Regions from separate parts of the Lysinibacillus sp. FSL K6-0075 genome, predicted to be linked through region 2. Evidence: riboswitches for the same ligand, from Rfam matches in the RefSeq annotation. Region 2 holds a riboswitch; the other holds the start of a gene.

Region 1 (8,083 bases), 1.0 Mb from region 2:
TGGCGACATTCTATTCTCATTCGTTTGTGCGGTAGCATTCGCAACAATTTTAGCGGTAGTAGCAGGTCTTGTACTATCTGGTGCATCTGCCCTATCACATGATATTTATGGACAAATTATCAAAAAGGGTAAAATTACAGAAAAAGAGCAAGTTCTTGCAGCTCGTATCGGTTCGATTACAATCGCTGTTATTTCTATCCTATTAGCACTTGGTGCACAAACATTAAACGTTGCATTCTTAGTATCTTTAGCATTCTGTATTGCAGGTTCTGCAAACCTTCCAGTAATCATTTACACAATCTATTGGAAACGCTTTAATACAGCTGGTGCTGTTACTGCGATGTTAACAGGTTTAATCTCTGCATTAGTATTAGTTGCTATGTCACCTAACGTGTGGAATCCAGTTGAAGGTAAGGCAATTTTCGTTGGTGATCCATTAATTATGTTAACGAACCCAGCCTTAATCTCTGTACCACTTGGTTTCCTTGGTGGTTTCATCGGCACATTACTTTCTAAAGAAACAGATGATGCGAAATATCGTGAAGTTGACGTTAAAGCTAACACAGGTATTTCTGTACAGGACGTATCTCACTAATACACTCGACAGCCTCGTAAGTATCTTGCTTACGAGGTTTTACTTTTTCTTCCCTATTCGCTACTATAGATTTAAATAATGAATTGGAGGTTATGCTCGTGTCACAGTCTAACGCTAAAAAAAAGCGTATGCATATTAAACGCACAGTCGGTAAAGATGTTGAAAAAAATCGACAATCTATCTCTTTCAGTACACATGAACGCTTAACGAAAACAAAGAACGAAAAATTGGAGCATGATTATACAAAATATAAAAAGCAGTATAAGGACGATTAACTCGTACCCTATACTGCTTTTTCTTTTAAAGCCGATAGAAGGCTTTCGTGTTTTGCGTAATGATTTTGGCCGCTTCCTGTATTGACAGTCCTTTGATAGAGGCAATCACCTCAAGCGTAGAATGCATCATCCATGGCGATGTACGCTTGTTCGTAAACGGTCCTTCAAACGTCCAAGGACCATCCGTTTCCACCATCATCCGTTCAATCGGATAAGCATGAATTAGCTGTTGAATCTCCTCTTCATACAAACAATCTGGCGTAATGGAAATAAAATAACCACGCTCGATCATGCGCTTCACAACAGCTTCATCCCCTTTAAACCAATGAAAATGGGCTTGACTCATCTGATGCTTTTCCAGCAAATCACACACAACACTAGCGTCCTCATATACAGCGTGTAATACAATCGGCTTATCAAGTTCCTTCGCCAATACAACAAAACGCTCTAATAACGCCACATAAGGACGGTCATCCATCGCTTGCTCTTGCCTTAAATAATAAGGTAAACCTACCTCACCAATAGCGACCATCTCATCCTGATACGTACGAATCCAATCGAATAAAGCTGCCTCGTCGCTTGGACTTAGTAAAGGCTGTTCAGGATGGAAGCCAAAAGCAGCCTTTACTTGCTGATAGCTGTTCGATAAACGCAACGTTCTTTCACACGAGGATAGTTGCATGCTAACCGCAATCACAGCATCGACCTCTTCCAACAATAATGGAATTTCCTCATCGTTATACTGTTCCAAATGAATATGCGCATCAATCAACATACATATCACCCTTTTCTTCTTGTAAATACGTAAATAGCTGTTGCTTTAACGCTGTGAACGCTGCGGAATGTCGAATCTCCTCTTTCCGTGGTCTCTCAAAGGGCACGATGATTTCCTTTTTAACAGTTGCTGGACGTTTGGTTAAGACAAGTATGCGATCCGCTAAAAAGAGAGCTTCCTCAATACTATGTGTAACAAATAGGATTGATTTACGATACTCTTCCCAGATGGATAAAAGCCATGCCTGCATTTCCAGTCTTGTAAATTCATCCAACGCAGAAAATGGTTCGTCTAAGCATAAAATCGGCTTATCACTAACCATTGCACGAATGAACGATACACGCTGCTGCATGCCTCCTGACAGTTCGTTCGGATAGGCATGGATAAAGGAGGCAAGACCAACCTTTTCTAGCCATGCCTTGGCACGTTCCACATCAGGTTTATGCTGTAATTCCTCTACAAGCGTGACATTTTCTAAAATCGTACGCCAGGGTAATAGGCAAGGTTGCTGTGGCATATAGCCAATCGTTCCTCTTTTTTGCTGGATATCCTCTTCATTTAATAAAATGGCTCCTTGATCAATTGGCGAAACACCACCAATTAATTGAAAAAGTGTGCTCTTACCACTGCCTGAAGGACCCACAATGGCCACAAACTCACCATCCCTTACGTCAAATGAAAGTTGATCAAGGACTTTTAGTGTATCGAAGGATTTAGCGATGTTTTGAATGCTGAGCATGATAGCCTCTCCCCTTCACCATGAATTTTTCAATCAAACGAATCCCGCTAAACAATAGTAAACTCAAGAGAACAATCGCAAAAATTGCCACAAATACACGATCTGTGCGGAAGGAGGACTGAGCTAATGTCATGTAAACACCAATACCCTTTTTTGCACCGAGCCACTCCGCAATCACAGCCCCCATCACACTATATGTAGCAGCAATTTTAACGCCTGAGAAAATGGCTGGATAGGCATGAGGCCATTCCAGCTTCCAAAAGGTTTGTGCCTTGGTAGCACCGATCATGGCAAAATAATGCTTTAATTCAGGGGCCGTTTGCCTAAATCCATCCATCGCTGCAATGACAATTGGGAAAAAGCACACGAGGCAAATAATAATGAGCTTCGGTAATAAGCCAAAGCCAAACCAAATAATAAGCAATGGTGCCAAGACAAGAATGGGAACATTTTGCGACATAATAAGAATTGGATAAAACAACTCCCGAATGAATGTAAAACGATGCAACACAATCGACACCGTTAGACCACAAGCAATGCCAATGGCCAGACCTAGTAAGGCTAATTGCACCGTAGCAAATACATGTGGTAGAAAGGTTTGATACGACTGAAAGGCTTCCGACAAAATACTACTTGGCGCAGGTAATAACCAATGTGGAACTTCAGCAAAATGCACGATTAGTTCCCATATGAATAAGAGGAAGGCGATAAAAATTATCGTCCTTCCCTTTTGCAATGCACGTTTCATTACTGATATTTCTCCGTTAATGTATCCATCGTAATACCCTTTGGCTGATATAAAATTTTCACTTGTGTAATAACATTAATGGCACCAAGCTCGATCATCTTCTCATTCATTTTTTCAATGATTTGGAGCAATGTAGAAAGCTCGCCTTCCATCGTTGTTTCCAATGGATGTACCTCATATTTCACGCCAGAAGCATCGATCACAGCAATCGCTGCATCCACATAAGGTATAACATCTTCATATTTCTCTGTCTTTGGTATGATTTGCACACTGATTAATGAATTTGCCATCTTAATTGGCCTCCTTTTTAGGTAAGAAATCATTTGTAAAGGCTTGTTTCGCATCAAACTCGCCCTCTAGTACATGATTGCTAGACATCCATTTTGCATAGTTTTCCCACACAGAAAGCTTTTGCTCTCCCCATTGCTTGGCATCATCCTGATATTTATCTGCCAGCCATTCCTGACTTTTATGCACTAGCTCTTTATCTAAATCTGGAGCTGCTTCGATTAAAATATCAGCCGCTTCACTTGGGTTTTCTATTGCGTATTCATAGCCTTTTGATGTAGCTGCAACAAAGGCTTTGACAACATCAGGGTTGTCCTGTAGCATTTTTTCATTCGTAGCTAGAACAGGTGTATAGTAATCCAATTGATCACTATAATCCGTTAGATACAGCATATTAATCTTTTCCCCACGCAGCTCAGCTTCAATCCCAGTCCATGCATAATAAATCCAAGCAAAATCAATGTCTTTTTCCATCATTGTGAAGAAATCTAAATCCCCTGCATTGACGATATCTAGCTTATTGATATCTGCCTTTTCTGTTTGCATTAATGATTGGAGAACGGCTTGCTCTAATGGCGCACCCCAACCACCATAAGTTTTACCTTCAAAATCCTTTGGCGATGTAATGCCTTTTGATGCAATAGAAGCAAAGCCAGATGTATTATGCTGAATAATCGCTGCGATAGAGACCAGCGGCACATCTTGTACACGCGCCTGTGTAATGCCTTCCTGATAGCTCACGCCAAACTCTGCCTTTCCAGAAGCAACAAGCTGATCTGCGCCCGCCTCACCAGGCATAATTATCTCAACATCTAAGCCCTGTTCCTCAAAATAACCGAGTTTTTTTGCGACATACAGACCTGTATGATTCGTATTCGGTGTCCAATCCAGTACCACAGACACCTTTTTCAGCTTGTCAGTCGCCTGCTTGTCCTCTTTTTCACTACAGCCCACTAAAGTCAAAAGTGCTGCCAATAGAATAAATAACCATTTTTTCATGCGAAAGCCTCCCAGTTTGTAATATGAAAGTGTTCATGAATGAATGTTGTCACCAGAAGAAAGCGTATACAAGGTTTTCAAGCTATCGCCTGAAAACATAAAAAAACGCCTAGGATTCCTCCCAGACGTATTACAATCATTCTTCAAAACTTTGCTTTTTTGAATAGATGTTCCCTACGCTGGTACGAGCCAAATCAGGTTCAAAGGGTCAGCGTCTATCGGACACAATCTCAGCTAGCAACTACTAGCCCCCCTACATTCTTTCGCTATGAACTTTTCGATGATTATTATACCCATAGTTACACTTAAATGACAAGGTGCTATTTTTGAATAGCGATTGTATTCAAGACAAAAGCCCAGCTCTCCTAAGAGACTGGGCATGATATTAGCTAGGTTTCTGTTCTTTTTTGGCTGTTAATACATGGGAAATCGCCCCATCTGTTGCAATATCCACTTTAAACGAACCGTTGGAATGGCGATCTGCACGAGACAATGCTTGTACAGCAATTACCTCTTGAACGCCTTTTTCGGTTTCAATCACAACCTGCTCCTCGTCTGTCGCTTGTATAACTGCTACAATTCGGTGAGGATTTGCTTTTAACTCTGTTAATACTTTTAGTCCACGTTTTGCACGACTTGCTACTTCAACTTCAGCGACATTCATTTTCTTCACGGCTCCACGCTGTGTCACAATCACTACATATTGTGTAACATCAGGCTGTAGCACATTGACACCAACTAAGGCTTCTCCATCTTTTAGCGTGATCCCTTTCACACCGCCTGTTTTCACACCTGTAACGGGTAGTTCCTCCATCGGGAAACGAATCGCATAGGCTGTATCCGTTGTTAGCATCAGTTCTACATCATCCGTCACAAACGATGCATAGATCATCGCATCACCAGCCTTGACGTTCATCGTTTTAATTGGCTTTGAATAACGTGTTACCGCATAGTCTGCGAGTGGTGAGCGCTTAATTTGACCATCTTTTGTGGCTGTGAAGACATACGTATTTGGCTGTTCAAATGTTTCGAAGCCATAAACCGCAATAATCGATTCATCTTCCCCTGTTGGGACAATACTGGAAATATGCTGGCCCAGGTCCTTCCAGCGTATGTCAGGAAGCTCATGAACAGGCTGATAAATATAATTACCACGATTTGTGAACAGCAATAGATGGTGCTGTGTATTTAAGTTTGCTTCATACAATAAATAATCCGAATCCTTCATGGCAAAATCTTGCCCATTTGAAGCGGCATGAGAACGTGTCGATGTACGTTTAATATAACCGTCCTTCGTCACTGTCACGACAACCTCTTCACTTGGCACAAGGACATCTAATGTAATTTTAATTTCTTCAATTTCTTGCTCAATCTTCGAGCGACGTGGCTCTGTAAAGCGTTTCTTAATGTCTAGCAATTCTTGTTTAATAACACGTACTAGCTTAGCTTCACTTTGTAGAATCCCCTCTAGCTTCGCAATTAACTTATTTAACTCGTCCTGTTCCTGACGAAGCTCTGTAATATCCGTATTCGTTAAACGGTATAATTGTAGGCTTACAATGGCCTCTGCTTGTACCTCTGTAAAATCAAACTTCGTTTGTAAATTAAGCTTCGCATCCTTCTTATCATTAGAAGAACGAATCGTCGCAATCACTTCATCTAAAATGGAAAGGGCTTTAATTAAGCCTTCTACAATATGAGAACGGTCCTTTGCCTTTTGTAAATCGTAAATGGAGCGGTTTGTCACTACTTCTTTTTGATGGGCGATATACGCGTCCAGCAATAATGGCAATGTCATCATCGTTGGGCGACGATTGTGGATGGCAATCATATTAAAATTATAAGCTACCTGTAAATCCGTTGTTTTAAACAAGTACTGTAAAATTCCTTGCCCTGGTACATCCTTTTTCAGCTCAATCACGACACGTAAGCCTGTACGGTCTGATTCATCTCGAATTTCCGCAATACCTTCTAGTCGTTTATCTACACGTTGCTCATCAATTTTTTTCACAAGATTCGCTTTATTTACATCGTATGGTAACTCCGTGATAACAATTTGCTCTTTACCACCCTTGATTGGTTCGACAACTGCTTGGGCACGGACAATGATTTTGCCGCGACCTGTTTCATACGCCTTTTTGATGCCGTCCACACCTTGAATGATACCACCAGTTGGGAAATCTGGCCCTTTAATCACCGTCATCAATTCATCTACACTAACATTAGGCTTGTCTAAGCGCATCAACACAGCATCCAGTACTTCATCTAAGGCATGTGGCGGAATATCCGTCGCATAACCAGCGGAAATCCCTGTAGAGCCGTTGACTAATAGGTTTGGAAAACGTGCTGGTAAAACGGTTGGCTCCATATCCTGGTCATCAAAGTTTGGCACAAACTCGACCGTTTTCTTGCCAATATCTCGTAGCATTTCAGCGGCAATAGCAGATAGTCTCGCCTCTGTATAACGCATCGCAGCTGGTGGATCACCATCGACCGAGCCATTGTTCCCGTGCATCTCAATGAGCATATGACGCGCCTTCCAGTCCTGACTCATACGGACCATCGCCTCATACACAGAGCTATCGCCGTGCGGATGATAGTTACCGATTACGTTACCCACTGTTTTTGCGGATTTACGGAACGGTTTATCGTTTGTATTGCCTTCTGTAAACATGGCATATAAAATACGGCGCTGTACTGGTTTAAGACCGTCACGTGCATCAGGCAACGCGCGGTCTTGAATAATATATTTACTATAGCGACCAAAACGGTCACCCATCACTTCTTCTAACGGTAAATCTTGAAACTTTTCTGTACTACTCATGCTTGGTCCTCCTCTTGTTGGATGAATTCATTCTCTAAAATGTTAGAATCATCCTCCATACCGAAGTCTACATTGGCTTCGATCCACTTACGACGTGGTTCTACCTTATCGCCCATTAACGTCGTGACACGTCTCTCTGCACGTGCACCATCCTCGATTGTGACACGAATCAACGTCCGTGTTTCAGGGTTCATCGTTGTGTCCCATAGTTGGTCTGCATTCATCTCACCAAGACCTTTATAGCGCTGTAATATGTAACCCTTTCCAACCTTTTTGATGGCCTTTTGTAAATCACTTTCTGTCCAAGCATATTCAATGACTTCTTTTTTCCCAGTACCCCTCGAGACTTTATAAAGCGGCGGTAGCGCGATATAGACTTTTCCTGCTTCAATCAGTGGACGCATATAACGATAGAAGAATGTTAATAGCAAGACTTGAATATGTGCCCCGTCCGTATCCGCATCGGTCATAATCACTACTTTATCGTAGGCGGAATCCTCCACCGCAAAATCCGTTCCAACACCTGCCCCAATCGCATGGATAATCGTTGAAATTTCTTCGTTTTTCATAATGTCCTGTAGCTTGGCTTTTTCTGTGTTGATTACTTTCCCACGCAATGGCAGAATCGCTTGGAATGTACGATCACGGCCTTGTTTGGCAGAACCTCCTGCAGAATCACCCTCGACTAAATACAGCTCATTTTTTGACGCATTGCGTGACTGAGCTGGCGTTAATTTTCCTGATAGAATCGTACTACCCTTTTTGTTTTTCTTCCCATTTCGTGCATCCTCACGCGCTTTACGAGCCGCTTCACGTACTTGCTGCGCTCGAATCGCTTTA
Region 2 (8,083 bases):
GCACCACTGTTGTATCGGCAAAATAATCATGTAAACCTTGATTTTCTGGTAAAATCACTACCAAAATATACAGTGGCATAAAAATATTATTGATGATACGCCCAATCCAATCACGGAATAACACATCTGACCAAGTTAGCTGATCATGCTTTAATGAAATCACACGTAATCCAAATACCATTTTCCCTAATGTTTGCCCAAAGAACTTTGTCATCAACACAAAATAGCTATAGTAGAAGATTGCTGTAATAATAGAAATCGGCGCGTACCAAACAGAATCAGATAAGGACCAATCCATCAGATAAAAAATAGGATTAACGAGTATTCCACCTACAGCAGAAATAATGAATCCATCTAATAAAAATGCCCAAAATCGTACCCAAAAACCAGCAGTTTTTAATGCATAGTTTTTATGCTTTGCTGATTCTCCTGATGTCTTCATAAGAAAGCCATTTTCCATAGAGGGTGAACCTTGCATAACAATTTCATTGTTTGTCATTGTGCTCCCCCCCTAGTATTCCCCGTATAGATACATCATTTTCGGTGCGCTATAGTCCGTCATGATTTTCATTAGCATTTTCTCTTCTGCAGATGGACCAAACATGGAGCCAATTTTCATACCAACGTATGATTGCCAGCCACCCATATCATATGAATACTCAAATAAAGCGGCATCTTCAAGTCCATAATCTTCACGAAGAGCTGCAATGGCCGCTTCTTCATCACCAATTTCATCAATTAATCCTGCTTCAAGCGCTTTTGTACCACCAAGAATACGACCATCTGCAACCTTCTTCACTTCTGCTTCAGACATATTACGTCCCTGTTCTACAATATCTACAAATTCTTCGTACGTTTCATTAATCATATCTTGCATCATTGCACGTTCCTCTGCTGTCACTTCACGCATTGGGCTTAGCATATCTTTATGCTCCCCTGATTTAAACGTCTCAAATTTAACACCAACTTTTTCAGCCAGCTCTTGATAGTTAATGGATTGCATGATGACACCAATAGAACCTGTTATTGTATCACGATGGGCAAATATTTTATCTGCAGGTGCCGAAATATAATAACCACCTGAAGCGGCCATAGAATCCATTGATACATAAATTGGAATTTGTCGTTCTTCTTTAATTTTCAGAAGCTTTTTATAGATTTCTGCTGATTCCTTCACACCACCACCTGGTGAATTGACGCTTAAAACAACACCCTGTATGGACTCATCATATAAAATATTATCCAATTGTTCTAAGAAAAATTGATGATCATAGGCAACTGGTTGCCACAATGTACTTGAGCCAATATCTTGAATCGCTCCATCTACCTTTAAATAAGCAATTCGCTTATCAAAATTTTCCCCTTCAATTACATTTTCATATACATCTAAATTATTACCTGCCATTAAACTATCAAAATTACCTAGGAAATCTGCTTTAAAAAGCGCAAAAATGGTGTTAATTCCTAATGAAAATAGTAAAAGAACACCTGCAACTACTAAAGCAACCCACCTTTTTACATTCATGTCTTTCCGCCTCCTTAACACGTAATACGTATGAATTACACATTTGTTTCATTTTTTTGCAATAATACTATGCAAAAAGCTTTATGCTATTTATTTCCTTATCCTACCTTACCTAAAAAAATTAAAAAAATCAAAGTCCATACCTTTGCATGAACTTTGATTTTCGACATTATTTCCTAGGAAATGATCATGATTGGAGTTGTTTGATTTCTTGTTGTCGTAATTCGACACGTCTAATTTTCCCTGAAGATGTTTTCGGTAGCTCCTCTACAAATTCAATAGCACGTGGATATTTGTATGGAGCAGTCAGTGATTTCACATGACTTTGAAGTGTTTGAATAAGTGCTTCATCACCTTTTTCATCGTTGCGCAGAACAATAAATGCCTTGACAATATTTCCACGGACTTTATCAGGACTCGCAACCACTGCAGCCTCTTTCACAGTCGGATGCTTCATTAGGGCATCCTCTACTTCAAAGGGTCCAATCGTATAGCCTGAGGAAATAATGACATCGTCGCCTCGGCCATCAAACCAAAAATAGCCATCTTCATCTTTATAGGCACGATCTCCTGTAATATACCAATCCCCACGAAATTGTAAATTTGTACGTTCAGGATCATTTAAATATTTTTTAAAGAGGGCTGGTGTTTCACGATGAACAGCAATATCGCCAACTTCTCCCACAGTAACGGGTTTGCCCAAATCATTAATAATCTCAACGGTGTTGCCAGGAGTAGGTTTCCCCATAGAGCCAACTCGCGCCTCCATCCCCACCATTGTTCCCACCAATAATGTATTTTCCGTTTGCCCGTAGCCATCTCGTACTTGTAATTTGAATGTTTCCAAGAAAACTTTAATGACCTCACTATTTAAAGGCTCACCAGCTGATACAGCTTGGCGAATTGCACTTAAATCATATTCATGTAAATTTTCAAGCGCTGCCATAAAACGATATTCTGTTGGTGTACAGCATAGTACATTGATTTTGAATTTTTCAAGCAATGCTAAATAAGTAGCTGCTTCAAATTTACCTTTGTAGACAAATGCGGTAGCACCACTACCCAAAGTAGCAAGAAACGGACTCCAAATCCATTTTTGCCATCCTGGTGCTGCAGTTGCCCAAACAATATCATTTTCATGTACACCCAGCCAATGTGGTGCTGTTGTTCGTAAATGTGCATAGCCCCAACTATGAGTATGCACCGCTGCTTTCGGATTTCCTGTTGTTCCGCTTGTATAGGCTAAAAATGCATTGTCAGTGCTTTTAGTCGGGATAGGGTTTATGTAGGTTGTAGGTTGATTATGCATTTTTTCAAGTATGTTCTGCCAAGGTTCGTGTGCATGCCCTATGACAAATTGCAATATGCCTTGTAAATTCCCCACTTCATCAAATTGTTCAATATAAGGTTCAAATGCAATAACCGCTTTAGCATTGGCATGGTGAATACGATATTCAATATCTTTTGTTCTTAACATTTCTGAGCTTGGAATAATGGTTAAACCCGCTTTCAATGCAGCAATATACACAATATATGCTTCCACTGAACGTGGTACCATCACTAAAATGACATCACCTTTCTTTAAGCCTTGCTTGGTGAAAACATGTGCTGCTTGATTCGCTTTTTCCAATAAATGTGCATATGTAATAAATTGGACGTCTTGATTTTCTTCATAAATGATTAAAGCATTTTTTGTTGCATCCTGCGCATATTTTTCAATTTCCTCTGCTATGTTATACCATTCTGGTGCAACTAAATCTTGTCTTTTCATGGCAAATGCCCCCTTTTGCTATGACACATTATAAAACTCCTTTTTCATTATTTTCAATGGTTTACACTCAATTTCGTTAAAGTCATGACAACTATCATACTTTGCTATATGGCATCAGTCACGTTTTGTTTATAGGAAAACTAGTTATTGAATACATATGAAAAGTGTGGTACATTTTGGTCAACTAAATACAAGATTGCAGGGGGACTCGCAAGAGTTGAGAAGGTAAAACCTGACCCTTTGAACCTGTTAGTTAATACTGACGTAGGGAGCAATAGACATCGTTTTTTACAGATGAAAGGCTCTTTTTCGTGCATTTTTACACAAAAAGAGCCTTTTTTGCATGCTTACGTCCATCCACAGAGGAGGACTACAATGATATTTCAAACAATTCGTCAACAGCAACCACTCGTCCATTGCATCACCAATTATGTAGTGGCAAATTTTCAAGCAAATGGTTTATTAGCAATAGGTGCCTCACCGGTAATGGCTGATGACAGCCAAGAGGTAGAGGAAATGGTAGCGATTGCTCAAGCACTATTAATTAATATCGGAACGCTTAATGATCGTACAAAAAGCGCCATGCTATTAGCAGGTAAAAAAGCGAATGCACTTGGTATTCCTGTTATTTTAGATCCTGTTGGAGTTGGAGCCACAACTTATCGTAAGGAAACCGTCAAACATTTACTTGAGAACATACAATTTGCTGTGATTCGCTGTAATCTCGGCGAGCTTGCTGCAATAGCCGGTGTAGATTGGCAACAAAAGGGGGTCGATAGTGGTCATGGCTCCATCGCTATGGAAGCAGAAGCCACATTATTGGCTCAACGCTATCAATGCATAGTTATTGTAACGGGGGAACGTGATTTTATAACTGATGGTAAGCATAGCCAATGGATTGCTGGTGGTCATCCACAAATGACGGAAGTAACGGGTACAGGTTGTTTACTAAGCGCAATTTGCGGTGCTGCCTATCGTGTTGGACCTAACCCTTACCAGCAATTAACAGAAACACTTACTTACTATAAAAAAGCAGGTGTACTAGCATCAGCATTTACTGCAGATATCGGTGATTTTCAAATCGCCTTACTTAATGCTATACATCGTTTGTCAAAGGATGGTGAAGCTTCATGCATATTGTAACGACGATTGCTGGCTCAGATAGCGGAGGCGGTGCTGGTATACAGGCTGATTTAAAAACATTTCAGGAATTAAAAGTGTTTGGCACTTCTGTTATTACAGCATTAACTGCACAAAATACATTGAGTGTAACAGGTGTTTACCCAATTGACGTTTCCTTTATAAAAAAACAATTCGAAGCCTTAGTAGAAGATTTTTCAATAACTGCGATTAAAACAGGAATGCTTTATTCCTCAGCTATTATCAAAACAATCGCAAGTATGATCAGTGAGCTAAACATTCCACTGATTGTTGATCCTGTGATGATTGCAAAAGGTGGAGAAAGCCTATTGCAGCAAGAAGCTATCGATGCACTATGCTCAACTTTACTACCACTTGCTACGGTTGTTACGCCCAATATACCCGAAGCAGAGACACTTACAGGGAGATCTATTCATCATTTTGAAGATATGAAAGAAGTAGCTCAAAGCTTGTTACAACTTGGTGTACAATGTGTCATCATCAAAGGTGGACATTTAACAGATCCACTATATGCCATTGATTATGTATTTTTCAAAAATGGACGATCTTTTTCGATGCAATCTCCTCGAATCCAAACAAAAAATACGCACGGTACTGGCTGTACATTTTCAGCAGCACTTACTGCTTTTCTTGGACGAGGATTTGCTATGGAAGAAGCCATTATTGAAGCTAAAAAGTTTATCCAATTAGCAATTATGTATGATTTATCGATTGGAAATGGTCATGGACCCACAAATCATTTTGCTTATCAACAGCATAAGGAAGCCTGTGAGGTGATTATTCATGAAACGTGAGGATTTGCAGCTTTATTTTATTATGGGTACGAGCAATGTTCCTCATCATGAACAATCGATCTATATCCTAGAAAAGGCATTACAAGCAGGCATTACAATGTTTCAATTTCGCGAAAAAGGTCCTCATGCGTTAACTGGATTAGCCTATGAACAGTTTGCACGCCAATGTCAAAAACGATGTCATCAGTATAGTGTACCCTTTATCGTTAATGACGATGTCGAGCTAGCGATGCGACTCGGTGCTGATGGTGTTCATATCGGACAAGATGATTTACCTGTTGGAGTAGCACGTAAAAGAATTGGGAACATGATTCTTGGTGTTTCTGTCCATTCACAGGACGAATTGCAAACGGCTATTAACCATCAAGCTGATTATGTAGGGATTGGTCCAATCTTTGCAACATCTTCTAAAAGTGATGCACAACCACCTTGTGGCACATCTTTTTTACAGCAGGCTCGTTATCTTCATCCTGAATTACCGATTGTAGCAATCGGAGGAATTAATTGTAAAAATGCACATACTGTATTTCAAGCTGGTGCTGATGGTATTACTGTGATTTCAGCTATCTGTCAAAGCGAAGATATTGAACATACAGTATCTACGTTTAAGTCTTTATGTCGTATAAATAAATGATCAATAAACAAACTAAAACCAGTGCCTTTTACGGTCACTGGTTTTAAGTTTATAAATGCTTAATCAGCATTTATTGGTTGTTTGGCATACCTTTTAATTGAGATTCTGCCATTTGTACAAGACGTTTAGTGATTTCACCACCAACGGAACCGTTGGCACGAGCTGAAGCTTCAGCTCCTAATTGAACACCAAATTCTTGTGCAATTTCGTATTTCATTTGATCAAGTGCTTGTTGTACACCAGGTACTGCAAGCTTGTTTGAACTGCGGTTGTTGTTTGAAGTCATGTCTCTCACCTCCTTGTGAATATAGAATGTGCGATATTAGATTTTTAATACAAAAATTTTAGAGGTAAATTGTACCTCTATTGGAATACCGTTAATCACGCAAAAAAGCCGTCTCAAAATGGGCTTTGAGACGGCTTTTAAAACCTTATAATAGATCTGCAAATTTATCTTGTTGCTGTTCTTCTTTCTTAGGGAAAATATAGACCTCGCGATTTTTCACTGCTCGCTCGATCAATTCATCAAAATCAGAGAAGCTTTCATAATGCTCCACCTTTTCAAGCTTTGGTTTTGTTTTAGGACTTGCTGGTGTAAAAATCGTACAGCAATCTTCAAATGGCTGAATAGATGTTTCGTATGTGCCGATTTTCTCAGCCATATCGATAATTTCTAATTTATCTGTTGAAATCAGCGGACGTAGAATAGGTGTATTTGTTACTGCATTAATTGCTGTTAAGCTTTCAAGCGTTTGACTCGCTACTTGTCCAAGGCTTTCACCTGTTACAATAGCAAGTGCACCAATTTCCTCACGCACCTGATCAGCAACTTTCAGCATCATTCGGCGTGTTGTTGTCATCGATACGTTAGAAGGTACTTTTTCTTTAATAAGAACTTGTATTTCAGTAAAAGGAATGACATGCAAACGAATACTAGCACCAAATTTCGTTAATTCATTAGCAAGCACTTTAACTTTTTCCAATGAATTTTGGCTTGTATAAGGTGGACTAAAGAAGTGAATCGCTTCTAATCGTACACCACGCTTCATCATTAAATAACCTGCGACAGGACTATCAATACCGCCTGATAGCATTAATAAAGACTTCCCATTAGATCCTACTGGCATTCCACCTGCACCAGGAATGACTTGTGCCATCATATAAGTTGCATCATGACGAACTTCTACACGTAGCTCAATATCAGGCTTTTTCACTTTGACAGATAAATTTTGAAATTGCGGTAAAACATAGCCACCAATCTCACGTTGGATGGCGTGAGATTCTAATGGAAATGTTTTATCAGTACGTTTTACTTCTACTTTAAATGTATGTTGCTCGTCTTTAAATGTCTCCATAATCGTGATAGCGAGCTTTTTCATACTTTCCATCTCTTTTTCACATGCAGCTACAGGGCTAAATGATTGAATACCAAAAATTTTAGGTAAACCTGTAATTAGCGTCTGCATTTGTGCTTCGTCCTCTATAGCAATAAACATACGATCACGTTCTGTACGAATATGCAGTTGACCTAAATCAGCAAAAGCATGTCGAATATTTTCACGTAAGCGGCGAATAAAATCCATTTTGTTGCGGCCTTTTGTAGAAAGCTCACCATATCGAATTAAAATTTCTTTCCAAATCATTTACTTATTTTCTCCTTTGAGTTCCAACATTACTTCTGCAAGTACTTGTTTAAACTGTTCTATATCTTCTATTGTGTTATGTGCGCCAAAGCTAATGCGAATCACACCTTTTTTATAATGCTCATCAAGGTGTAGTGCCTCGACTACATGGCTTGTTTTCGTTTGCTTGGATGAACATGCACTTGATGTTGACACAATGACACCGCGTTTTTGCATAGCATTAATAATAACTTCCCCTTTTAAATCACGAACACTAAATGACATAATATGCGCAGCTCCTTGTGGGGTCGATAAAACATGGACTGCTTCTCCATATCCGTCTAGCTGAGCTCGAATTTCATCATGCCATTGACGGTATTTATTTGCGCGTTCGTTCATTGTTTCAACGGCCAATCGAGCCGCTTTCGCTAAAGCAACAGCTTGCGGAACTGCCACAGTACCGCTGCGCATTCCAAATTCCTGACCACCACCAAGAGCAAAAGGCTGCCATCTCACGGGTTTACGGAATGCTAATACACCTGAGCCTTTAAAGCCATGAATTTTATGACCAGAGAT

What was found. A riboswitch is a leader RNA that binds a small molecule or an ion and turns the genes downstream of it on or off. The one in region 2 is predicted to bind thiamine pyrophosphate.
Region 1: another riboswitch for thiamine pyrophosphate. It lies ahead of MHB65_RS12920 (ABC transporter substrate-binding protein); the one in region 2 lies ahead of thiM (hydroxyethylthiazole kinase).

What each region holds. Positions count from the first base shown of each region.
Region 1 is NZ_CP151947.1:2,623,778-2,631,860, forward strand. It holds gene MHB65_RS12890 (sodium/solute symporter) at 1-595, shown strand, start outside; gene MHB65_RS12895 (hypothetical protein) at 688-870, shown strand; gene MHB65_RS12900 (TatD family hydrolase) at 896-1,645, opposite strand; gene MHB65_RS12905 (ABC transporter ATP-binding protein) at 1,635-2,384, opposite strand; gene MHB65_RS12910 (ABC transporter permease) at 2,359-3,132, opposite strand; gene MHB65_RS12915 (thiamine-binding protein) at 3,132-3,422, opposite strand; gene MHB65_RS12920 (ABC transporter substrate-binding protein) at 3,424-4,419, opposite strand; TPP riboswitch at 4,574-4,684, opposite strand; gene parC (DNA topoisomerase IV subunit A) at 4,805-7,243, opposite strand; gene parE (DNA topoisomerase IV subunit B) at 7,240-8,083, opposite strand, start outside.
Region 2 is NZ_CP151947.1:3,624,658-3,632,740, forward strand. It holds gene MHB65_RS17740 (RDD family protein) at 1-499, opposite strand, end outside; gene sppA (signal peptide peptidase SppA) at 512-1,525, opposite strand; gene MHB65_RS17750 (acyl--CoA ligase) at 1,713-3,296, opposite strand; TPP riboswitch at 3,487-3,584, shown strand; gene thiM (hydroxyethylthiazole kinase) at 3,672-4,439, shown strand; gene thiD (bifunctional hydroxymethylpyrimidine kinase/phosphomethylpyrimidine kinase) at 4,427-5,251, shown strand; gene thiE (thiamine phosphate synthase) at 5,241-5,885, shown strand; gene MHB65_RS17770 (alpha/beta-type small acid-soluble spore protein) at 5,956-6,171, opposite strand; gene thiI (tRNA uracil 4-sulfurtransferase ThiI) at 6,317-7,528, opposite strand; gene MHB65_RS17780 (cysteine desulfurase family protein) at 7,529-8,083, opposite strand, start outside.